3 regions of the Clostridium nitrophenolicum genome follow, and region 2 is predicted to be linked to each of the others. Evidence: a T-box and tRNA genes for the amino acid it is inferred to sense, from the RefSeq annotation. Region 2 holds a T-box; the other regions hold tRNA genes.
The links. The T-box of region 2 lies ahead of alaS (alanine--tRNA ligase). A T-box ahead of a tRNA ligase gene usually reads a tRNA of that ligase, here a tRNA-Ala.
Positions count from the first base shown of each region.

Region 1: it encodes a tRNA-Ala, which carries the amino acid that the T-box ahead of alaS (alanine--tRNA ligase) is inferred to sense. The anticodon was not compared.
Region 3: it encodes a tRNA-Ala, which carries the amino acid that the T-box ahead of alaS (alanine--tRNA ligase) is inferred to sense. The anticodon was not compared.

Region 1 is NZ_AP042469.1:5,428,779-5,432,804, reverse strand. It holds rRNA gene ACZ5N4_RS25780 (23S ribosomal RNA) at 1-1,628, shown strand, start outside; rRNA gene rrf (5S ribosomal RNA) at 1,763-1,879, shown strand; tRNA gene ACZ5N4_RS25770 (tRNA-Ile) at 1,887-1,963, shown strand; tRNA gene ACZ5N4_RS25765 (tRNA-Ala) at 1,969-2,044, shown strand; rRNA gene ACZ5N4_RS25760 (16S ribosomal RNA) at 2,550-4,026, shown strand, end outside.
Region 2 is NZ_AP042469.1:4,259,898-4,263,923, forward strand. It holds gene alaS (alanine--tRNA ligase) at 1-2,164, opposite strand, end outside; T-box leader at 2,222-2,438, opposite strand; gene ACZ5N4_RS20180 (AI-2E family transporter) at 2,546-3,574, opposite strand; gene ACZ5N4_RS20185 (PRC-barrel domain-containing protein) at 3,543-4,026, opposite strand, start outside.
Region 3 is NZ_AP042469.1:331,435-335,460, reverse strand. It holds rRNA gene ACZ5N4_RS01555 (23S ribosomal RNA) at 1-990, opposite strand, end outside; tRNA gene ACZ5N4_RS01550 (tRNA-Ile) at 1,218-1,294, opposite strand; tRNA gene ACZ5N4_RS01545 (tRNA-Ala) at 1,298-1,373, opposite strand; rRNA gene ACZ5N4_RS01540 (16S ribosomal RNA) at 1,461-2,969, opposite strand.

The sequences.
Region 1 (4,026 bases), 1.2 Mb from region 2:
CAGGAGTGAGTATGCTGGCATAAGTAGCGAGAAATAAGTGAGAATCTTATTGGTCGAAAACCTAAGGTTTCCTGAGGAAGGCTCGTCCGCTCAGGGTTAGTCGGGACCTAAGCCGAGGCCGAAAGGCGTAGGTGATGGACAATCGGTTGATATTCCGATACCGCCAACTGACGTTATTACAAATGGGATGACGCAGGAGGATAAGATGTGCGCACTATTGGATGTGCGTCTAAGCACTTAGACATGTTTAACAGGCAAATCCGTTAAACTTAGTTGAGGTGTGATGGGGAGCCCTTATGGGCGAAGTATCTGATTCCACGCTGCCAAGAAAAGTCTCTATGGAGGAAGTTGGTGCCCGTACCGCAAACCGACACAGGTAGGTGAGGAGAGAATCCTAAGACCAGCGGAAGAATTGTTGTCAAGGAACTCGGCAAATTGACCCCGTAAGTTAGCGATAAGGGGTGCCTACGCAAGTAGGTCGCAGAGAATAGGCCCAAGCAACTGTTTAGCAAAAACACAGGTCTCTGCTAAAGCGAAAGCTGATGTATAGGGGCTGACGCCTGCCCGGTGCTGGAAGGTTAAGGGGAACACTTAGCGCAAGCGAAGGTGTGAACTTAAGCCCCAGTAAACGGCGGCCGTAACTATAACGGTCCTAAGGTAGCGAAATTCCTTGTCGGGTAAGTTCCGACCCGCACGAATGGCGTAATGACTTGGGCACTGTCTCGACAACAAATCCGGCGAAATTGTAGTGCAAGTGAAGATGCTTGCTACCCGCGATTGGACGGAAAGACCCCGTAGAGCTTTACTGTAGCTTAGCATTGAGTTTCGGTATTGTCTGTACAGGATAGGTGGGAGACTGAGAAACAAGGGCGTCAGCCTTTGTGGAGTCATCCTTGGGATACCACCCTGACAGTACTGGGATTCTAACCGGCGGCCATGAATCTGGTCACGGGACATTGTTAGGTGGGCAGTTTGACTGGGGCGGTCGCCTCCTAAAAAGTAACGGAGGCGCCCAAAGGTTCCCTCAGAACGGTTGGAAATCGTTCGTAGAGTGCAAAGGCAGAAGGGAGCCTGACTGCGACACATACAAGTGGAGCAGGGACGAAAGTCGGGCTTAGTGATCCGGTGGTTCCTCGTGGGAGGGCCATCGCTCAACGGATAAAAGCTACCTCGGGGATAACAGGCTGATCTCCCCCAAGAGTCCACATCGACGGGGAGGTTTGGCACCTCGATGTCGGCTCGTCGCATCCTGGGGCTGAAGTAGGTCCCAAGGGTTGGGCTGTTCGCCCATTAAAGCGGCACGCGAGCTGGGTTCAGAACGTCGTGAGACAGTTCGGTCCCTATCCGTCGCGGGCGTAGGAAATTTGAGAGGAGCTGTCCTTAGTACGAGAGGACCGGGATGGACTGACCTCTGGTGCACCAGTTGTTCCGCCAGGAGCACAGCTGGGTAGCTATGTCGGGACGGGATAAACGCTGAAAGCATCTAAGCGTGAAGCCCACCTCAAGATTAGATTTCCCATAGCGTAAGCTAGTAAGACCCCTTGAAGAACACAAGGTTGATAGGTCAGAGGTGTAAGCATGGTAACATGTTCAGCTGACTGATACTAATAGGTCGAGGGCTTGACCAAATACATTCACTGTGCAATTTTCAGAGAACAAATGTGTAAATTACTCAATGTTCTCAAAAAAGTTTGATAAACACTAAAAAAGTGTTGACAAACCTAAGCGAATCCAGTATAATATAAAACTGTGATGAGTAATATCTGGTGATTATGACGTGAAGGTAACACCCGTTCCCATTCCGAACACGACGGTTAAGCTTCATAGTGCCGATGGTACTGCAGGGGAGACCCTGTGGAAGAGTAGGTCGTCGCCAGGTCAGATATGGATCTTTAGCTCAGTTGGTTAGAGCAACCGGCTCATAACCGGTTGGTCCGGGGTTCGAGTCCCTGAAGGTCCACCATTTATGGGGGTATAGCTCAGTTGGGAGAGCATCTGCCTTGCACGCAGAGGGTCAAGAGTTCGAATCTCTTTATCTCCACCATAAAAAAGAGTGATGTTTATCACTCTTTTTTTTATGTATTTAATGCTATCAGTTAAATTAACGTACATTTATTTTTCTATAAATATAGGTAGGAAGTATATTTATTAAGAGTATATCTATATAGTAAATAAGTAAATATATGATTGTCATATTTAAATTGCATAAGCATTATATTAGTTGTATATTTTGTATGTATAGATTTGTATAAAGAAACCATCTTATGAAATATAGTTTTTTGAAAAATGTTATTGACATAGAACTACTTATCGTGATATTATGTAAAAGTCGCTGAGAGACAACAATACAAGTATTAATAATAAAAAAAGTATTGACAAGGCTCCTAGCTTATGATAAACTTTAAAAGGTCGTTAAGAGAACGACATGATCCTTGAAAATTAAACAGAGGTTAAAAATCAAGATGATTTTTATTAAGTAAACTAAACCAGCAATTCTTTTGAACTACTTGTTAGTAGTCAAAAACAACAGTAATGAGCATTCAAACTTTTAAATTGAGAGTTTGATCCTGGCTCAGGACGAACGCTGGCGGCGTGCCTAACACATGCAAGTCGAGCGATGAAACCCTTCGGGGTGGATTAGCGGCGGACGGGTGAGTAACACGTGGGTAACCTGCCTCAAAGAGGGGGATAGCCTCCCGAAAGGGAGATTAATACCGCATAACATTAGTTTTTCGCATGGAGAACTAATTAAAGGAGTAATCCGCTTTGAGATGGACCCGCGGCGCATTAGCTAGTTGGTGAGGTAAAGGCTCACCAAGGCGACGATGCGTAGCCGACCTGAGAGGGTGATCGGCCACATTGGAACTGAGACACGGTCCAGACTCCTACGGGAGGCAGCAGTGGGGAATATTGCACAATGGGCGAAAGCCTGATGCAGCAACGCCGCGTGAGTGATGAAGGCCTTCGGGTTGTAAAGCTCTGTCTTTTGGGACGATAATGACGGTACCAAAGGAGGAAGCCACGGCTAACTACGTGCCAGCAGCCGCGGTAATACGTAGGTGGCGAGCGTTGTCCGGATTTACTGGGCGTAAAGGATGCGTAGGCGGATTTTTAAGTGAGATGTGAAATACCCGGGCTTAACTTGGGTGCTGCATTTCAAACTGGAAGTCTAGAGTGCGGGAGAGGAGAGTGGAATTCCTAGTGTAGCGGTGAAATGCGTAGAGATTAGGAAGAACACCAGTGGCGAAGGCGACTCTCTGGACCGTAACTGACGCTGAGGCATGAAAGCGTGGGTAGCAAACAGGATTAGATACCCTGGTAGTCCACGCCGTAAACGATGAGTACTAGGTGTAGGAGGTATCGACCCCTTCTGTGCCGCAGTTAACACAATAAGTACTCCGCCTGGGAAGTACGATCGCAAGATTAAAACTCAAAGGAATTGACGGGGGCCCGCACAAGCAGCGGAGCATGTGGTTTAATTCGAAGCAACGCGAAGAACCTTACCTAGACTTGACATCTCCTGAATTACTCGTAATGGAGGAAGCCCTTCGGGGCAGGAAGACAGGTGGTGCATGGTTGTCGTCAGCTCGTGTCGTGAGATGTTAGGTTAAGTCCTGCAACGAGCGCAACCCTTATCATTAGTTGCTACCATTAAGTTGAGCACTCTAGTGAGACTGCCCGGGTTAACCGGGAGGAAGGTGGGGATGACGTCAAATCATCATGCCCCTTATGTCTAGGGCTACACACGTGCTACAATGGGTAATACAAAGAGAAGCGATACAGTGATGTGGAGCAAAACTATAAAATTACCCTCAGTTCGGATTGTAGGCTGAAACTCGCCTACATGAAGCTGGAGTTGCTAGTAATCGCGAATCAGCATGTCGCGGTGAATACGTTCCCGGGCCTTGTACACACCGCCCGTCACACCATGAGAGCTGGCAACACCCGAAGTCCGTAGTCTAACCGTAAGGAAGACGCGGCCGAAGGTGGGGTTAGTGATTGGGGTGAAGTCGTAACAAGGTAGCC
Region 2 (4,026 bases):
TATTTGCAATTTCTTTCAAAAGATTATTTTTTTCTTCAACAAGTGCAAGAGCTGTAGGCCCTGTAACTGCTTCAATTCTTCTTATTCCAGCCGCAACACCAGCTTCTGATACTATTTTAAATAAACCGATTTCTCCTGAGTTTCCTACGTGAGTTCCTCCACACAATTCCTTACTAAAATTCCCCACTACAACTACTCTTACTTCATCTTTATATTTTCCATCAAATAAAGCAATTGCTCCACTTTCTCTAGCTTCTTCTAAAGTCATAACTTGAGTTTCAACATTTAGGACTTTCATAATATTTTCATTGACTAGATTTTCTATCTTTTTAAGTTCCTCAGCACTTGCAGCCTCAAAGTGATTAAAATCAAATCTTAGCCTTTCATTATCAACATATGAACCTGATTGATGCACATGCTCTCCTAAAACTTTTCTTAATGCTTCATTTAGAATATGAGTAGCTGTATGGTTTCTTCTTATATTGTTTCTTCTTTCTGCATTTACACTTAGTGTAGTTTCTTCATCTACACTGATGTTTCCTGAAACTACTTTAACAAAATGCAATACTTTTCCAGCAACATTCTTTTTACAATCTAAAACTTCTGCTTTAAAGGATCCTGCGAACATTATTCCCTTATCACCTACTTGACCTCCCATTTCTGCATAAAAAGGAGTTTCTTCAGTGACTATAATTCCTTTTTCACCTTCACAAAGCTGATTTACAAATTCCTCTCCTTTTATTAAAACTTTTACCTTTGAATTTAATTCTAGAGTATCATAGCCATTAAATTCAGTTTCTATTTCTAAAGGAATTTTGTTTAATATTGTGTCTTTAGCCCCCATGTAGTTAGTCTCTTCTCTAGCTGCTCTTGCTCTTTCTCTTTGGTTTTGCATTTCTCTATCAAAACCATCTAGATCTACTGTCATACCTTTTTCTTCAAGTATCTCTTGAGTAAGCTCTATAGGAAATCCATAGGTATCATATAGTTTGAAAGCCCTTTCCCCTGATAGTACAAATGCACTACTATTTTGAAGATCTTCTATGTATTCATTTACTATATGCATTCCACTATCTATAGTTTCATCGAATCTTTCTTCTTCTAATTTTATAACCTTCTTTATATAGTCTCTTTTCTCTTTAAGCTCTGCATAATTTCCACTTGAACTATCTATAACTACATCTGTTAGCTTATACAAAAATCCTTCATTTATTCCTAAGGATTTTCCGTGTTTTGCAGCTCTTCTTAAAAGCCTTCTAAGAACATATCCTCTTCCTTCATTAGATGGTAAAATCCCATCACTAGTCATAAAGGTTACACTTCTAATATGGTCAGTTATAACTCTCATGGAAATATCAGTTTTTTCATCTTTTCCGTATTCTACATCTGCCATTTTACTTATTTCATCAAGTATTGCTCTCAAAGTATCAACTTCAAATATGTTATTTTTACCTTGCATTATTACGGCAATTCTCTCAAGTCCCATTCCTGTATCTATATTGGGCTTTGCAAGTCTATTATAATTTCCTGCTTCATCCTTATCAAACTGTGTAAATACAAGATTCCAAAACTCAATTACCCTATCTTCATCTGAGGCTTTAACAAATTCCTCTGCACTATTTAATTTTCCTTCTCCTCTGTCAAAGTGTATTTCTGAACAAGGTCCACAAGGTCCAATACCTAACTCCCAAAAGTTATCATCTTTTCCTAACCTAAATATTCTTGAAGGATCAATATCTGTTTTATTAGTCCATATGTCAAAAGACTCATCGTCATCTAAATAAATAGTTACATACAATTTATCTTTAGGCAGCTTTAAAACTTCTGTTGTAAACTCCCATGCCCATGGAATAATCTCTTCCTTAAAATAATCTCCAAATGAGAAGTTACCAAGCATCTCAAAGAACGTTCCGTGTCTAGAAGTTTTTCCTACATTTTCTATGTCCCCAGTTCTTATGCATTTTTGAGAAGTAGTAATTCTAGTTCTTGGTGGAGTCTGCATACCTGTAAAATATGGCTTTAAAGGTGCCATACCTGCATTTATTAGTAGTAAACTCTTATCATTCTTAGGTATAAGTGAATAACTCGGTAGTCTTAAATGACCTTTGCTCTCAAAAAAGCTTAAATACATCTCTCTAATTTGATTTAAGCCTAACTTTTCCATTGTCATCTCTCCTTTGTAACTTAAATTTATTTGTTTAATAAAAAAAACCCTCATCCCGTAAGGGACGAAAGTTTATTCCGTGGTACCACCCTAATTCTCAGCTTTACTAGTACTTCTAATTTATGCTAACAATAATTTGTTTTACATATAAGCTGATCTCTTTAAATAATATGACTCCTGGACTGCTTCAACATATGTTACAAGAAGTTTTCACCAAGCACTTCCTCTCTTTGTGTAACAGAGTATATTTACTCCTTCCAATCATTGTCTTGATATCTAATTATGATACAAATTATAAATAAAAATATAATCTGTGTCAATATTTGTTTATAGTTAATACTAAATAAAAATAAAAATATATTTAATGCTTTTACAAAAATTCTAAAATAAATAGTAGTTTAAATCTTCATATACTATTTTTATTATAACTCCAATTGGAATTGCCAGTATCATTCCTAAAAAGCCTGCAGCCTTTCCCCCTATTATAAGTAGTAATATTACTATTAGAGGATGCATACTAATACTATCACCAGTTATCTTTGGAGAAATTATATTTCCTTCAATCTGCTGCAGAAGGTATAACCATATACATGTATATAGTGCCTTTTCCGGAGAATCCACTAATGCGATAAATATTGCAGGAATTGCTCCAAATATTGGCCCAAAATATGGAACTATATTGAAAAATGCGTTCAATATAGATAAAATTACTGGAAAATCTACTTTTAAAAAAATAAGAATTATGAAGGTCGCTACTCCAATAAGTAAACATAAAAGTAATTGACTTACAATATATCTTCCAAGTATTTTATCTATATCACAGCCTATCTTTCTTACCATCGTTCTGCTTTTAATTGGAAAAAAGTTTAATATTCTATTTCCTATACTATGCCCATCTGATAAAAAGTAGTATGATATTATAGGTACTACAGCTATAGTAACAATATTTTGACCGATGTTTAGTGCAGATTCAAATATATTTGTAAAAAATCCTATTGTCTGGTTGTTTATTCTATTATGTAACTTATCAATTATAATATACATCGTTTTATTGTTGCTTAATGGTTTTAGTTTAGAATAGAATTTATCTACGAGTCTTTGAATATTATCAAAGGTTGTATTTATATTTAAACTTTCCTTAAATATTGATGGTATTAATAATGTAACTGCAGCTATAACTATTAGTATTAGTACGCATATCAATACCAATGCTGTTGTTCTCCTACTCATTCCATATTGCTGCATCTTTTTTTGCAATGGCCTTACAGTATATGCAATTATAAATGATATAAATAGTAAATATAGAACCTCTCTAATGACAGAGTTTTTAAGACATAGAAATATTATTAACAGTATACCTACAAGGAGTATTATGTATTTAAAAAGTATCTTTCTTTCTATTTTTTTCATTCACATCATCTTCCATAAACAATTTATGCGGTAAACTTGTAAAATTGAGGTTTGCATTTCTTTCGTTATAAAGCATATTTTTTTCTCCTAGCACTAAATTATTTATTAATATTATTTTTTTGCCTGAGATAAAATTTGTAATAAAACCTGTAGATATTATTACTGCTCCTATGATAAAAGAATCTTCATCGAATAAAATATCTTCAATCATTCCTATTATATTGCCTCTTCTGTCTTTAATATCCATTCCTTTAATATCTTTAAATTCTAGAAATTTTCCTTTAAATGTTTCAGTAGTAACCATAACTGAATTAAAACTTACTACATTCTCAATCATGACATTTAAATTTTTCCTTAACAAACTAGTAGATGATATACTAAATCCAACTACTTTTTTTTTATTAAAATCTATTAATATATCATTGATAAATCCGAGTTTCTTGCCATTTACA
Region 3 (4,026 bases), 1.8 Mb from region 2:
CATTCGTAGTCTGACTGCTGAGATTCAAGTATATGGCATTCGGAGTTTGATAGGGTTCAGTAACTGTTGTCAGCCCCTAGCCCATTCAGTGCTCTACCTCCATTACTCATTCTCAACGCTAGCCCTAAAGCTATTTCGAGGAGAACCAGCTATCTCCGAGTTCGATTGGAATTTCTCCGCTATCCACAGCTCATCCCATGGTTTTTCAACACCAACGTGGTTCGGTCCTCCACGGAATTTTACTTCCGCTTCAACCTGTCCATGGATAGGTCACCCGGTTTCGGGTCTACGACATGCAACTTATTGCCCTATTCAGACTCGGTTTCCCTTCGGCTGCGCACCTTAAGTGCTTAACCTTGCTACATATCGTAACTCGCTGGCTCGTTCTACAAAAAGCACGTCATCGCACGTAAAAGTGCTTTGACCGGTTGTGGACACACGGTTTCAGGTTCTATTTCACTCCCCTCCCGGGGTTCTTTTCACCTTTCCCTCACGGTACTGCTTCACTATCGGTCACCAGTTAGTATTTAGCCTTGGGAGGTGGTCCTCCCTGCTTCCCACAAGGTTTCACGTGTCTCGTGGTACTCTGGAGCAGATCTAGAGTCTTCTCTTTTCACTTACAGGGCTGTTACCTTCTACGGCGGAGCCTTCCAGCTCTCTTCAATTAAGATACCTCTCCGTTTATGATCTGTCCTCAACCCCAGGAACAAGTTCCTGGTTTGGGCTCTTTCCCTTTCGCTCGCCGCTACTTAGGAAATCGATTTTTCTTTCTCTTCCTCCGGGTACTTAGATGTTTCAGTTCCCCGGGTATATCCCTATAAACCTATGAATTCAGTTTACAGTACACTACGTTAGTAGTGTGGGTTGCCCCATTCGGAAATCTTCGGATCACAGGCTATTTGCGCCTACCCGAAGCTTATCGCAGCTTATCACGTCCTTCTTCGACTACTGGTGCCAAGGCATTCACCATGCGCCCTTTGTAGCTTGACCATCTAAATTAATATTACCTTCGCATTACTGCGTCAGCTTCCTTCATTGCGGTGCTCATTTACCTTAAAGTAAACTCTGCTCCTCATTCAGTCGCTTCCTTGTTCTGCTCGCTACTATTAATTTATATTAATTCTTAAATCTACAAAGGTTACTTACTTATATAATAAGTAGTTTTACCTTCAGCTTTACTTTTATTTAATATCACTGTGCAATTTTCAAAGAACAATTGGTGGGCTTAAATGGACTCGAACCATCGACCTCACGCTTATCAGGCGTGCGCTCTAACCAGCTGAGCTATAAGCCCGTATGGTGGAGATAAAGGGATTCGAACCCTTGACCCCCTGCGTGCAAGGCAGGTGCTCTCCCAGCTGAGCTATACCCCCATATTTAAGAAACATTTAGTCTCTCAAAATTAAACAGAGTGTAAACAAACCTTCAAGATAGAATTACCTATCTTGTCGACTCCTTAGAAAGGAGGTGATCCAGCCGCAGGTTCTCCTACGGCTACCTTGTTACGACTTCACCCCAATCACTAACCCCACCTTCGGCCGCGTCTTCCTTACGGTTAGACTACGGACTTCGGGTGTTGCCAGCTCTCATGGTGTGACGGGCGGTGTGTACAAGGCCCGGGAACGTATTCACCGCGACATGCTGATTCGCGATTACTAGCAACTCCAGCTTCATGTAGGCGAGTTTCAGCCTACAATCCGAACTGAGGGTAATTTTATAGTTTTGCTCCACATCACTGTATTGCTTCTCTTTGTATTACCCATTGTAGCACGTGTGTAGCCCTAGACATAAGGGGCATGATGATTTGACGTCATCCCCACCTTCCTCCCGGTTAACCCGGGCAGTCTCACTAGAGTGCTCAACTTAATGGTAGCAACTAATGATAAGGGTTGCGCTCGTTGCAGGACTTAACCTAACATCTCACGACACGAGCTGACGACAACCATGCACCACCTGTCTTCCTGCCCCGAAGGGCTTCCTCCATTACGAGTAATTCAGGAGATGTCAAGTCTAGGTAAGGTTCTTCGCGTTGCTTCGAATTAAACCACATGCTCCGCTGCTTGTGCGGGCCCCCGTCAATTCCTTTGAGTTTTAATCTTGCGATCGTACTTCCCAGGCGGAGTACTTATTGTGTTAACTGCGGCACAGAAGGGGTCGATACCTCCTACACCTAGTACTCATCGTTTACGGCGTGGACTACCAGGGTATCTAATCCTGTTTGCTACCCACGCTTTCATGCCTCAGCGTCAGTTACGGTCCAGAGAGTCGCCTTCGCCACTGGTGTTCTTCCTAATCTCTACGCATTTCACCGCTACACTAGGAATTCCACTCTCCTCTCCCGCACTCTAGACTTCCAGTTTGAAATGCAGCACCCAAGTTAAGCCCGGGTATTTCACATCTCACTTAAAAATCCGCCTACGCATCCTTTACGCCCAGTAAATCCGGACAACGCTCGCCACCTACGTATTACCGCGGCTGCTGGCACGTAGTTAGCCGTGGCTTCCTCCTTTGGTACCGTCATTATCGTCCCAAAAGACAGAGCTTTACAACCCGAAGGCCTTCATCACTCACGCGGCGTTGCTGCATCAGGCTTTCGCCCATTGTGCAATATTCCCCACTGCTGCCTCCCGTAGGAGTCTGGACCGTGTCTCAGTTCCAATGTGGCCGATCACCCTCTCAGGTCGGCTACGCATCGTCGCCTTGGTGAGCCTTTACCTCACCAACTAGCTAATGCGCCGCGGGTCCATCTCAAAGCGGATTGCTCCTTTAATTAGTTCTCCATGCGGAAAACTAATGTTATGCGGTATTAATCTCCCTTTCGGGAGGCTATCCCCCTCTTTGAGGCAGGTTACCCACGTGTTACTCACCCGTCCGCCGCTAATCCACCCCGAAGGGCTTCATCGCTCGACTTGCATGTGTTAGGCACGCCGCCAGCGTTCGTCCTGAGCCAGGATCAAACTCTCAATTTAAAAGTTTGAATGCTCATTACTGTTGTTTTTGACTACTAACAAGTAGTTCAAAAGAATTGCTGGTTTAGTTTACTTAATAAAAGTTTAAATAACTTTTAACCTCTGTTTAATTTTCAAAGACCAAATATTTTGGTTTTATTAGAATATCATACAACTTAATTCTTGTCAACATTTTTCTTTTGTTGATTTCATTAAGTTTTTATCATCTCTCGACGACATGTGTTATTCTATCACAAAACATTGCTTATGAATCTAATATACTCTTATTTATCCGACTTTATCTTTTTTATTCTAATCATATCTACTATTTTTTTGATTTTTCATATACTGATACACTAGGATAAGTTTGCTCTTAAATCTTGTAAAGCCTTACTTAGCTAATTTTATTATTCTGTCAACGAACTCTTTATCTATTTTATAAATTTTAGATCACTTCATTTTTTCCTACATCTATATAGCATCTTAAAATTAATCTATGCACTACTCTATATATATTTATCTTCACCCCTGCTCTATAGAAACACAATTTTTCATTCACTTGTAGACAAACAACTTTGTCTAAATTAGAACTCTATGTAAGTGACTATCACTAAATCAGCACTCTGTGTAAGCGACCATATCAAAATCACAGATTTTTTATGTCTGCTTAAATGTACAGAAGGAATGCAGCTATGAATACAGATAATAAGTAGACTAATTTCCTGATTAGCTTATCCGTAGTACTCTCCCCTAATTTAGAAAGTAATAAAATTTAATCCCATGATAATCTACTGAAACTACTACATGTAAGTTAAGCTTCGAATTTATTTATCTATATAGAAGTAATTTGTTTACTAAACAAAAATATATTTATTAACAATTTATTTTTGTTAAAATCTGTTACATAACTTTTATCCAACTGTTTCACTCTACAAAAGTTAATCATTTAACAATGTTATCTTTACTGTTTCATATAATTTTATTATATTTTTATGCATATTGTTATATTTAGATAACGTTTACACTAATTTTTAACAAAAATATTGATAAAAATTTCTCAAAGTATGATTGACATTTA